3 regions of the Dethiobacter alkaliphilus AHT 1 genome follow, and region 3 is predicted to be linked to each of the others. Evidence: riboswitches for the same ligand, from Rfam matches in the RefSeq annotation. Region 3 holds a riboswitch; each other region holds the start of a gene.
The links. A riboswitch is a leader RNA that binds a small molecule or an ion and turns the genes downstream of it on or off. The one in region 3 is predicted to bind cyclic di-GMP.
Positions count from the first base shown of each region.

Region 1: linked by a shared signal. The riboswitch ahead of DEALDRAFT_RS05955 (EthD family reductase) and the one ahead of DEALDRAFT_RS07800 (leucine-rich repeat domain-containing protein) in region 3 are both predicted to bind cyclic di-GMP.
Region 2: linked by a shared signal. The riboswitch ahead of uvrB (excinuclease ABC subunit UvrB) and the one ahead of DEALDRAFT_RS07800 (leucine-rich repeat domain-containing protein) in region 3 are both predicted to bind cyclic di-GMP.

Region 1 covers NZ_ACJM01000005.1:87,691-91,904, forward strand. Annotated here, with positions in the region: gene DEALDRAFT_RS05945 (glycoside hydrolase family 16 protein) at 1-413, opposite strand, end outside; cyclic di-GMP riboswitch class II at 739-821, shown strand; gene DEALDRAFT_RS05950 (nuclear transport factor 2 family protein) at 900-1,310, shown strand; cyclic di-GMP riboswitch class II at 1,444-1,526, shown strand; gene DEALDRAFT_RS05955 (EthD family reductase) at 1,619-1,942, shown strand; gene DEALDRAFT_RS05960 (antibiotic biosynthesis monooxygenase family protein) at 1,987-2,277, shown strand; gene DEALDRAFT_RS05965 (cell wall-binding repeat-containing protein) at 2,508-3,575, shown strand; gene asnB (asparagine synthase B) at 4,035-4,214, shown strand, end outside.
Region 2 covers NZ_ACJM01000005.1:36,152-40,365, reverse strand. Annotated here, with positions in the region: gene uvrA (excinuclease ABC subunit UvrA) at 1-161, opposite strand, end outside; gene uvrB (excinuclease ABC subunit UvrB) at 162-2,153, opposite strand; cyclic di-GMP riboswitch class I at 2,496-2,582, opposite strand; gene DEALDRAFT_RS05725 (hypothetical protein) at 2,657-2,944, opposite strand; gene DEALDRAFT_RS15910 (PDZ domain-containing protein) at 3,004-4,214, opposite strand, start outside.
Region 3 covers NZ_ACJM01000007.1:46,276-50,489, reverse strand. Annotated here, with positions in the region: gene DEALDRAFT_RS15990 (sensor histidine kinase) at 84-1,694, shown strand; cyclic di-GMP riboswitch class II at 2,017-2,099, shown strand; gene DEALDRAFT_RS07800 (leucine-rich repeat domain-containing protein) at 2,161-3,090, shown strand; gene DEALDRAFT_RS15985 (leucine-rich repeat protein) at 3,069-4,214, shown strand, end outside.

The sequences.
Region 1 (4,214 bases), on a different contig from region 3:
CCAAAGGTATGGTAGTCAGCTGATAGATTGGAGTGGTTCACACGATGAAAAATGTTAACTTTAGCCGAAATGTTTTCATTTTCTTCTATCAGCCAAGCACTGGGTAATGTTCCCGATTCCGAAAGGCGGGCCCGAATCTCAATCTTGCCATACAGTAAGCTAAAAACACTGCGAAAGCCATTGTCCTGGGGCTTCCATTTATATAAATCAAGCTCTCCTGCGCTAAGCTCATCATGCCAAATTACTGTCCAGTCATCGGTGTCAAGGCTTATATCAAAACCCGCATATACTCCTGCTGCAGTGGCACTGTTAGACGAAAGTGCCTGGTAGATGCTGTTTAGTTGGTTAAGGCCAATAATTAAACTGATTGTAAGTATAGCGACGAGTGGTATCCAACCAAAGCCCCTTTGCATTGCCAATAATCAAACGCCTCCCCCTAACGTTTAGTTATTATATCTATGCGGGGGACAAAGCTATGTTGACATTTATTGTAGAAATAATGTAGATCTGCTAGAACTGAAAATCGACCTTGTTGTTCTTCCTTGATTTTTTGACTTAGGCATAATAAAAAGCCTTCGATGAAGGCTGTACTTATTTATCATTAAAATTTTAGACAATGGCAGGAATGCTTTCTTTTGGCGGAGAATATATAAATACAAAGCCATATTTAGAAAATGCTGTATCGATCCGTGCTGAATTATGCAGCTTACTTCTAGCAAGCCTTCATTAAGGATTACTTTAGTTCTTGGGGGCTGTGATTTCAGGGCTTATATGGACGCTTTGCCCTGGGGGAGCCAGTAGCGTAACCGACCACTTATGGTCGGTTTTTGTGGTTTAAAGCCCCAGTAATTTAGGGATACCGATACTATAAAATGATAATAAATGAAAGGGTGAAAGGATTGGCCGAGCAAAATGAAAGAGTTGTGAAACAGCACTTTGCGTTTTTTGGCCAGGGAAATCTTCCCGACGCTCTCGAGTTGTTTGCAGAGGATGTAGATTTTCAATCTCCTGTTACAAAAAACCCTCCCGAAGAAATATCTTGGGCTAAGCCGCGATATAGTAAAAAAGATGTTGCCTTATTTTTTAAGGAGCTATCTGAAAAAATACAAGTAAAAAAGATGGAAGCAATGTTTTTTACATGCCAAAACGATAGAGTAATTGTGGAAGGAAGAAATGGCGGAGTAGTAAAAGCTACCGGCCGTGGTTATGAGCATGATTGGGTTATGGTGTTTACATTGCAGGACGAAAAAATTTGCCGAGCAAGACACTATTACGATACAGCTGATATTGTAGCCGCTTTCCGTGATTAAGTTAAGTTACTTGAAATCTGACATAAAAGAATAAGAACTTTGCATACAGAATAGGATTAATTAATTAAATATGTAAAAATATATATGAACTGCATGTATATTAATTCTGGCATACTACTCACTTTGCTTCCCACCCGTTTATGGGGGCTGTGATTTCAGGGCTTATATGGACGCTTTGCCCGGGAGGAGCCAGTAGCGTAACCGACCATATATTAAGGTCGGTTATTTTAATTTTATAAAAGGTTAGAACCTACTCATCAGTCATAGATTATTTCCGTGCACAGGAAATTAAAAAAGGAGGAAAAGAAATGATTAAGGTAAGTGTTTTGTACCCAAATTCAGAGGGCAAGAAATTTGACATTGATTATTACTGCAATAATCATATGTCACTGGTAAAGGAAAAGTTGGGGACTGCGCTAAAAGGCGGGGCTGTAGAGGTGGGGTTAAGTGGGGGAGAGCCGGGTGCGCCGGCGCCATTTCTCGCCATGGGTCATATGTATTTCGACTCGATGGAGGAATTTCAAGCAGCTTTTCTGCCTCATGTTGCAACGTTTATGGGTGATCTTCCCAATTACACTGATATCACACCCGTAATTCAGATCAGCGAGGTAAAACTCCAGCAATTTCCTTAATAGATTTGATTCATTGGGAATACACGATAAAAGGAGGAAAAACTATGTATGCAACGTTAGTAATGTTTAATATTGGGCCGGGGATGCAGGAGCAAGCAACAGGGATGGCCGATCAGTTTGCACAGCTTCATGCCACCTTGAAAGGATTTAAAAGCTCAACATTCTTCAGTGATGAAGCCAAAGGCGATTACGGTGCATTTTCTCTCTGGGAAACAAATGAAGATGCCGAAGCGGCCTTGGGTACCGCAGGACCCAAGCTTCAGGAAGCTTTAAAAGACATTGTGCAAGAGCCGCCGACGGTTCGTATTTTTGAAGTGTACCTGCCTAACATGTAGATCAATGAGTCCACATGGAATGAAGGATACTATATCAACTTGTTCCGGCAATAAGTGCTGAAGACTGCATTGGGTTAAATAAGTATTGCTAAAACAGCTTATGCCCCAAAACCTTGGGGCTTTTTCTTTGTCGTATTCAGGAACTTCTCAAGTCTAGGGGGACCGGGAAGTAACGTTTGCTCACTATACCTCATAGGATATATCAGTATTGATATAAAGGAGGTTATATCGTGAGTGCAGAACGTTTTATAAATCCAGGTGACTTGTTTTTGCCTTGGAGCACTCGTAATACGACTAATACTACCAGAGCGCTAGGTAGTGACTTTAGTCAAACTCAATATCCAGTTGCTGAAATGGCGTTTGCCGGTATCAGCCCTGTAACAGTATATCTGGCGTCCTCGGAAAATTTCTCAGAAGCGATTATCGGTACTCCTCTTATGCACCATCCCATCGATGGGCCGTTATTTCTAACTGATCCTAACCGAATAGACCCATTTGTCTTAGCAGCTATCAGGCGATTGGCCCCAACCGGCATGGGTGAAGCTCAAGTAGTATTAATCGGTGAGTTTTCGGATCTTGTGATGCGAGCAATCCAATTCATGGGATTCACTGTACGGAGAATTTTAGGACCGGATGATGTGTTTCACACTGCTCACCGTATTCTAAACGAGTTATGTGTGCCTCAAGATGTGTTTCTCATTTCTACTGATCCCAATCATGGCGGGCATATTACCGGTGCATATTCCGCCCACTCCGGAGTGCCAATATTATTGACTGAGGGGCCAACTTTACCGCGGCATACCCGCATGGCATTAGAGCAGATAAATAACCCACGAGTTTATATTGTTGGTACTACTAATGCCATTCCTCAAAGCGTGATTAATGAGGTGCAAGGCTTGGCTGGTTTTGTAGACGTCATTAGTGCCGATGATATTTTTACCTTGGCCGTAAGATTCAGTCGGTACAGAAGCCCCGTTGCTGAGGTGGGCTGGGATAGAAATGAGCCTGACGGGCATGCGTTTACGTTTGTCCTTCCTCAGCCTTGGCAGTACTTGGTTTCTTCCGCTTCCTTGGCGCATTTGGGAAAACACACGCCGTTTTTGTTTGTAAACAGAGACAGTGTGCCGGAAGCTACTATGCAATATATCATGCAGGTTAACCCGCAAAGTGGTGACAGACCGCCGTTTATGCACGGATTTATTATAGGCAACAAAAATGTAATCAGTATACCCGTTCAAAACGAATTGCATCTGGGATTGTCTGTAGATTTAGAGCACCACATGCCCCATGATTTATAACCACTGACTTCACAAAGACTGCCTGAGGGCAGTCTTTATTTTATCCATATTGTTTTTCGGGGCAGAGAATTTATGTCTCTGCTTAGTAGAATTTTTGGTGCTAATGGTCTGGCAATGGGTGTGGTGTGCGGTGCATGCTTTGCTGCAGAGCAATGCTGGTTTTGCTTGCTTGACAGGATAAAGAGATATGTAATATAATGCGCAAAAAGGAGTTCGATGCGGATTAGTTAAGAAAATCCCATTGCATCTCCATTTAATCAGCATAAATTTAAAATAATTTAATATTATGGAAAGCGTATAATGTTTTTCAGGCAATGGTGCCTCTGAGACTGTTTTTGTCTTAGAGGCGTTTTTCTTTTGGCGGGGGACTAATATGGAAAATATCATCGCTTTGCAGCATGAATGTTGTGTATGCCAGTAGGAAAGCCATATTAAAAATTCAAGGAAGGTGACTATTTTATGTGTGGTATTGCCGGGTGTTTGGGAGTCAATGATATTAGCACTGTGAACAGGATGCTGGATGCCATGCCCCATCGGGGTCCCGATGACCGTGATATCCATACTTTCAATAAGATTGTTTTTGGTCATACCAGGCTTTCCATAGTTGATGTTAAGAAAGGCCGCCAGCCCATCTTGGCT
Region 2 (4,214 bases), on a different contig from region 3:
CGGCGCTGCCCTTCGGCATAGACCGTATCAAAAGCCAGGGAAGATTTCCCTGAACCGGACACACCGGTAATCACAACCAACCGGTTGCGCGGGATTTCCACATCAATATTGGCCAGGTTATGTTCCCGGGCCCCTTTAATTAAAATCTTATCCTGAATCATTTATTTCTCCTCTATTCCTGTTTTTCGCAGCGCTGCAATCATATCGCGCAGGTGGGCAGCCTGTTCAAAATCCAGCTCCTTGGCTGCTTTTTTCATTTCCTTTTCCAGCTTGGCAATTGTCTTCTTACGTTCCGCCGGGCTCAGCTCTGCCGGGCTGTCTTTATCCACATAGTCGGAGAGCGCCTCTTCTGCCACCTGGGTGGCTTCAATTACGGCACGCACCGCCTTTTTAATAGTAGCAGGTGTAATATTGTGCTCCCGGTTAAATTCCATCTGAATCTGACGGCGCCGTTCTGTTTCATCCATGGCCTTTTGCATGGAATCGGTTACTTTATCGGCATACATAATCACGGTGCCGTGGACGTTACGGGCCGCCCGGCCAATGGTCTGAATCAGGGAACGCTCCGCCCTGAGGAAGCCTTCTTTATCGGCATCTAAAATGGCCACCAGGGAAACCTCGGGCAAATCCAGCCCTTCCCGCAGCAGGTTAATACCCACCAGTACATCAAACTCACCCAGGCGCAAATCACGGATAATTTCCATCCGCTCCAGGGTGTTAATTTCCGAGTGCAGGTAACGGACCCGCACGCCCAATTCCTTATAATACTCGGTTAAGTCCTCCGCCATCCGTTTGGTCAGCGTGGTGACCAGCACCCGCTCATTGGCCTCAGCCCGGAGGCGGATTTCACCGTACAGATCATCAATCTGTCCTTTTACGGGACGCATAATAATCTCCGGGTCAATTAGGCCGGTGGGCCGGATAATCTGCTCCACCACCTGTTGACTGTGTTCCTGCTCGTAGGGGCCCGGCGTGGCAGAAACATATACCGCCTGATTCACCAGCTCCTCAAACTCATGGAAAATCAGGGGGCGGTTATCCAGCGCCGAAGGAAGGCGGAAGCCGTGCTCCACCAGCGTCTCCTTACGGGAGCGGTCCCCGGCGTACATCCCCCGGACCTGGGGAATGGTTTGGTGCGACTCATCTATAAACAGCAGAAAATCCTCCGGAAAATAATCTATCAGCGTATGGGGACGGCTGCCTGCAGGCCGCCGGTCCATGTGGCGTGAATAGTTTTCGATGCCGGTGCAAAACCCGATTTCGTTCATCATCTCCAAATCATAGTTGGTCCGCTGCTCCAGCCGCTGGGCTTCCAGCAGTTTATCCCTGCTGCGCAGCTCCTGCAGCCGCACCTCCAACTCCGACCGGATATCAACCATGGCCGCTTCCAGCGTATCCCGGGAAGTGACAAAGTGGGAAGCGGGGAAAATAGCAATATGCTGCCGCTCACCAAGAATTTCACCGGTCAGCGTATCTATCTCCCGGATCCGCTCTATTTCATCACCGAAAAACTCCACCCGCACCGCTTTCTCCGTAGACGAGGCGGGGAAAATCTCCAGCACATCGCCGCGCACCCGGAAACGGCTGCGCTCCAGCTGCACGTCGTTGCGTTCAAACTGGATGGACACCAGCTGCTTGACAATCTCGTCCCTGCTCTTTTCCATCCCCACCCGCAGCGAAACCACATGCTCTCGGTATTCATCCGGGGAGCCCAGGCCGTAGATGCAGGACACACTGGCCACAATAATAACATCGCGGCGCTCAAACAGCGCACTGGTGGCTGAGTGGCGCAACTTTTCAATTTCATCATTAATGGCCGAATCCTTTTCGATATAAGTATCGGACTGGGGGATATACGCCTCCGGCTGGTAGTAATCATAATAACTGACAAAGTACTCCACGGCATTGTCGGGGAAAAAATCACGAAACTCGCTGCACAGCTGAGCCGCCAGCGTTTTATTATGTGCAATTACCAACGTGGGCCGCTGCACTTTTTCAATAATATTGGCCATGGTAAAGGTTTTACCTGAACCGGTGACCCCCAACAGAGTCTGGTGCCGAAAGCCTTTTTTCAGCCCCTCCGTCAGCTCCTCAATGGCCTTGGGCTGATCGCCCTGCGGGCCAAACTCACTTTTAATCTGAAACCGTGTCATCTATCCTGCTCCTTATAAATTTTCCTCATACAAGTAAACATAACTATTATACCACAAACATGTCGATTTTTGACCACCCCGAACAAGGTGAGACAAAGGGGACAGGTGATTTTGTCTCACTTTTCGTGGACAGAGGGACAGGTTTTTCTGTCCACACCGTTGGAGAAGACGCCTCCTTGCAAGAAATTGCACACTAAATGCGAAAAAAGGTCCGTCCCCGATTTGCACGATTTGCACACAAAAAAAAACTGTGAGGCCACAGTTTAGTGAAGAGGAGATTTATGTTAGAAAATTTAAAGACCTGTCCTTCCGGTGCGGAAAGCAGGCCTAAACAGGCGTTCCTTCGGCAACCGGCTGTCATGACTGCTTTGCAGTGTTAGACCCTTGGCTTTGCGTCCCTGCCTTTCAACAGGTTTGCCCTGAGCGAATGTCATTTTATCGTTCAGATTATCACAGGCTGCATTTTTTGTCAAGCTATGCCAGATAATGCCTGTCCGCAAAATTTACTGCAGCTCCGGCGGCTTGGCCAACCGCCAGGGCGGAATTTGCGTATCCAGCTCCTGTAAGGAAACCGGCCACTCCGCATCTTTTAAAGCCTGAAAATCCCCAGACTTGCTTAAACCTTCATGAAACTTCAAGTCCGCCTGCAAAAGCTGCTGTGCTTCCAGCAAAGCGGCATTGGTCTGCTGCAGCGACCGTAGTATCTGCTTGTTGGTTTCGGCCTGACGCAGCGTTAGCTGCTTAAGCAGGTTCTGCATCTCCAATAACTTCTTTTCGCTACCTTCGGGCATAATAAACACCTCCCGGCGTTATTTTTTCCCAACAATAAAAAAATAGACGGATGCGCCGCCTATTTTTCCGCTGTTCTTAACTTTTGTATTTTTTCTCCCAGGGCGGAGAAAAAATGATTGTGGTTTATTTCCGCATAAGCCGGGGTGAATCGGTCCGGCACCGGAATAATGCCCGGGTCCGGGCCGGGTATATCCACGGTATGGCGCAGTCCGTCCCGCATGATTTCCAGCTCCAGGTCGGGTCCGGCCATGGCCAGCAGATTTTTGTACATGGCTGTATCATGGACCGCAAACCGGTTCATGGCAAGAATAACATCATGGGGCTGCAGGCCTGCCTTTTCCGCCGGAGAACCGGGAAAAACATCCATCACCTTCACCCCTTTGTCCGGTGCCACAAACAAAGGCTGCCTGGAAAACTCCCGCTGATTGTTGCGCATGATTAAAAATTCGTGGCCAAAGGGAGCAAACAGGGCGGCGGGAATCATCACCAGCGGCTCATAAAAAGCGGCAAAGGCCACGGCGATGAGAACCACGCTGTAGAGGCCGAGATTAACCGCAGATTGTTTACTTTTTTCCCGGGGCGGAGTGGAGACAGCCATATCGCCGTAACCCAGTCCGGCCACAATGGGCATCAACATATACATCAGCGTCTCTCCCGGGCCGGGCACGGAGCCGCTGGAAAGCAGTGGCCACCACTGAGGCATACGTGCCGCCCCAATGGCCGCATCAGCGGCTTCCATAGTAACCACCATGGCCACCAACCCCACCAATGGCAGGGGCCAGAATTTTTGTAGCGAAAAACCGCCCACCACACCATGGTCGGTTTTAATATACAGTGGGCTGGGGAAAAGGTGTCCACTCACGGCAATAAGGAAACTCTCCGTAAGGTGAAGTATGCCGATTAAAACCAGCAAACCCGGAATATGGAGGCCGGCTAGCTGAGCCAACAACTCGGCCAGGAATCCGTCACCCTGGATCAGTGCCGGCCAGTGAGCAGACATTATTCGCAGCAGTGCGGAAGCAAAACCCACCAAACCACCGGCATAAGCAAAGCACAGGTACCGGGGATGGACCAGCATCAGGATGATGGCCAAGGGCCAGACAAAGGGGAAGATGCCGATTTCTATCAGAGAAATTCCGAAAAACACCAGCAAAGCACTGGCCAACAGTCCGCCCGCCAAGCCAAAAACGGCGGAATAGGCTACCTGCCACCCTACAGGATATTTCGCCCGCCCCAACAGTTGAGCTTCATTGCGGGCCACCCTTCTGT
Region 3 (4,214 bases):
TCCTTGAGGAGGGTTTTTGCGAAAAAAGGGGATTTATGATGTTTGTCGAAACTATGGATTTAAGCTGATGTAAGAGGAGAGCTATGATGGAGAGGATGCTTAAGCTACCGGTTACTAAGGCTGCCATAGTGGTTAGTATTATTGCGGTTTTGGTAACTATGAGTTTTTATAACTTTTTGTTATTCCACACTTTAGTGGAGCTCTTTAGTGTGCTTGTGGCATTTGGGATAGCTGCCATTGCTTTTCATACCAGCCAGTTAACCGAGGAACGCAACGATTTTCTGAACTTTTTTGGTGTGGCTTATTTATGTATTGGGTTTTTAGATTTGTTACATACCCTGGCCTATGACGGCATGGGGGTCTTTCCCGGCAATACTGCAAACCTGGCCACGCAGTTGTGGATTATACCCAGGTATATCGAGGCCTTTACGTTTCTGGCCGTTCCTTTTTTGATGGCCAATCCTGGCCGCAGAATTAGAATACATTATCTAATTCCCGTTATTTCTTTGGTGCTTTTAGCGTCTGTTTTTGCCGGAATTTTTCCGGATAGTTTTATTCCCGGTGAAGGGCTTACTCCGTTTAAAATTATCAGTGAGTACATTATTTCCACAATTCTGCTGATCTCCGGTATTCTGATTTGGAGAAACAAGGAAAAGTTTGATAAAGAAGTTGTAAAATATTTGCTGCTGGCCTGTGGGGCAACAATCTTGGCAGAACTGTCTTTTACTTTTTATGTATCGGTGTATGGTTTTTCCAATATGGTGGGTCATTTATTTAACGTGGCATCATATTATTTTATCTATGTGATTATGATTCGCAAAAAGTTGCTGGAACCGTATGAGGTTATCAATGATTTATATCAAAATCTGGATAAGAAGGTAAAGGTCAGGACCAGAGAGCTGGAAGTTGCCAATATGCGTTTGGCCCAAGGGCAGAGGAGGCTCTCGCAGCTAAACGAGAAGCTGGGTGAGAGCAATCGCTTAAAGAGTGAGTTTACGGCCACCATGACGCATGAGCTGCGTACGCCTCTTACCTCTGTAGTTGCTTTTTGTGAGTTGATGCTGGATGAAGTGTCCGGCCCCATTACCCCGGAGCAACGGGAAAACCTGCTGGATATTAAAACCTCGGCCCAACAGCTGATGGTTTTGGTGAACGATATTTTAGATATGGCTAAGCATGAGGCGGGTAGCTTGCGAATTCATAAAGAGAAAGTGGATTTAAACGATGTGCTACGGATGGTGCGGCGCAGCATGAGTGCCATTGCCCATCAAAACGGCATCAGCCTGGATGTAGAAAAAACAACGTTGCCGTTTGTGTACGGAGACAGGGACAGGATTCAACAGATGGTTGTAAACCTGGTTGCCAATGCCATCAAGTTTACCAAAGACGGTGGCCGAATCACCGTGTCAGCCAACGGAGAAGGGGATTTTGCCATAATTTCTGTCCAGGATACCGGCATTGGTATTTCGCCGGAGCTGCTGCCGCATATCTTTGAGAAATTCCGACAGGGAGACCACCCCAAACAGCGCCGTAAAGGAACCGGCTTGGGCCTGGCTCTGGTTAAGACCCTGGCTGAACTGCAGGATGGCAAAGTCGCCGTTGATAGTGAGGTGGGCGAAGGGTCGTGCTTTAAAATTTATCTTCCTTTTGCGTCGGAGCAAAACGAGACAGGGAGCATTAGCAAAGCACTCTGATGAGTAAATAGAAGTAGTGTTGCCGTAACCGGACAATATTGGGCGGACCTTGAGAAAACCTATGACACTAATCATTTAATGGTTGGTGTCATTTTATTATTGAGAATGTTATATACCTGTGACGAAGGGCTAATGTTTTCCCCAATTCTTTTTATGGGTAGCAGATGGCGCCAAGTAAGTATTGTTACAGGCTGGAGTAAAATTCTTCTTTTATGGCAGGAATTTTAAAGAAAACAAAGAACAAAAAGAAGCAAAAGGAAAATACGGTATGTTTTAACATTTGTAGCCTTCTCTACAGCAAAACCCTCACCAGTTTCCCAATAATTTTTGTGGGGGCAATGATTTTTGGGCTGATTTGGACGCTTTGCCTGGAATGAGCCGGTAGCGTAACCGACCACTTGTGGTCGGTTATTTTTATTATTAGAGATTTAGGGTGACAAATCGCAAAGTAAAGGGAGGCAGTGCATTGAAAAAAGCTGTAAGCTTGTTGTTAACCATGTTGTTGGTTCTGTCGTCATTTAGTGTAAATATTAGTAGTGGAATTTCAGTGGAAAATGTAGTGGCTGCAGAGCAGGAAGATCTTTTGACCGCTACGGATAAATACTTTACATACAGTATCTCCGGGGAGCAGGTAGAAATTACCGGGTATAGCGACGAGGGACCAAAGGACGTGGTTATTCCCGATACTTTGGAGGGTTACGCTGTAACTGGTATTTCTTTTAGGGCATTTGAAAACATGCAGCTAACCAGTGTGATTATTCCCGAGAGTGTTTCCACCATTGGTGACAGTGCCTTTAGAAACAACCAACTGAGTGAAGTTATCCTGCCTGAGAATGTTTCCGACATCGGCAGCTTTGCCTTCTCCGGCAACAGTATCTCCAAAGTGAGGCTTGAGTCCAATCTTTCGTCGGTGGGTTCGTTGTACTATGGTGTTTTTGGAGGAAATGCGATTAACGAGGTGGAATACGGCCCGGCGGTAACCCAAATACCGGAGAACTTCTTCAGGGACAGTGATCTAAGCGGTGCTGCAGCGGAGACCCTTATTATTGAAGGGATAACGCAAGTAGGTAGTTATGCTTTCCAGAACAGCGGCCTTACGGAAATTGTACTTCCGGAATCGCTTGTAAATATCGGCCGTTTCGCCTTTAGAAACAACCAACTGAGTGAAGTTATTCTGCCTGAGGGTGTTTCCACCATTGGTGACAGTGCCTTTAGAAACAACCAACTAAGTGAAGTTATCCTGCCTGAGAATGTTTCCGACATCGGCAGCTTTGCCTTCTCCGGCAACAGTATCTCCAAAGTGAGGCTTGAGTCCAATCTTTCGTCGGTGGGTTGGGTGCTCTATGGTATTTTTGGAGGAAATGCGATTAACGAGTGGAATACGGCCCGGCGGTAACCCAAATACCGGAAAACTTCTTCAGGGACAGTGATCTAAGCGGTGCTGCAGCGGAGACCCTTATTATTGAAGGGATAACGCAAGTAGGTAGTTATGCTTTCCAGAACAGCGGTCTTACGGAAATTGTACTTCCGGAATCGCTTGTAAATATTGGCCGTTTCGCCTTTAGTAACAACCAACTGAGTGAAGTTATTCTGCCTGAGGGTGTTTCCGCCATTGGCGGTAGTGCCTTTAGATACAACCAACTGAGTGAAGTTATCGTGCCTGAGAATGTTTCCGAGATCGGCAGCTCTGCCTTCTCCGGCAACAGTATCTCCAAAGTGAGGCTTGAGTCCAATCTTTCGTCGGTGGGTTCGTCGCTCCATGGTATTTTTGGAGGAAATGCGATTAACGAGGTGGAATACGGCCTGGCGGTAACCCAAATACCAGGAAATTTCTTCAGGGACAGTGATCTAAGCGGTGCTGCTGCGGAGACCCTTATTGTTGAGGGGATAACGCGGGTAGGCAGTGCTGCTTTCCAGAACAGCGGCCTTTCGGAAATAGTGCTTCCGGAGTCGGTTACAAATATCGGTAGTTACGCATTTAATAACAACCAGCTTGGCGAAATTGTTTTCCCGGATAATATAGATGATATCGGCAGGGATGCTTTTGCCGGCAACAGCATCTCCAAAGTGAGGCTAGAGTCCAATCTTTCGTCGGTGGGTTCGTCAAGTAGTGGTATTTTTAAAGATAATGTGATTAACGAGGTGGAATACGGCCCGGCGGTAACCCAAATACCAGGAAATTTCTTCAGGGACAGTGATCTAAGCGGTGCTGCTGCGGAGACCCTTATTGTTGAGGAGATAACGCGGGTAGGCAGTGCTGCTTTCCGGAACAGCGGCCTTTCGGAAATAGTGCTTCCGGAGTCGGTTACAAATATCGGTAGTTACGCATTTAATAACAACCAGCTTGGCGGAATTGTTATCCCGGATAATATAGATGATATCGGCAGGGATGCTTTTGCCGGCAACAGCATCTCCAAAGTGAGGCTAGAGGCCAACCTTTCGTCGGTGGGTTCACTTAGCTATGGTATTTTTAAAGATAATGTGATAGACGAGGTGGAATACGGCCCGGCGGTAACCCAA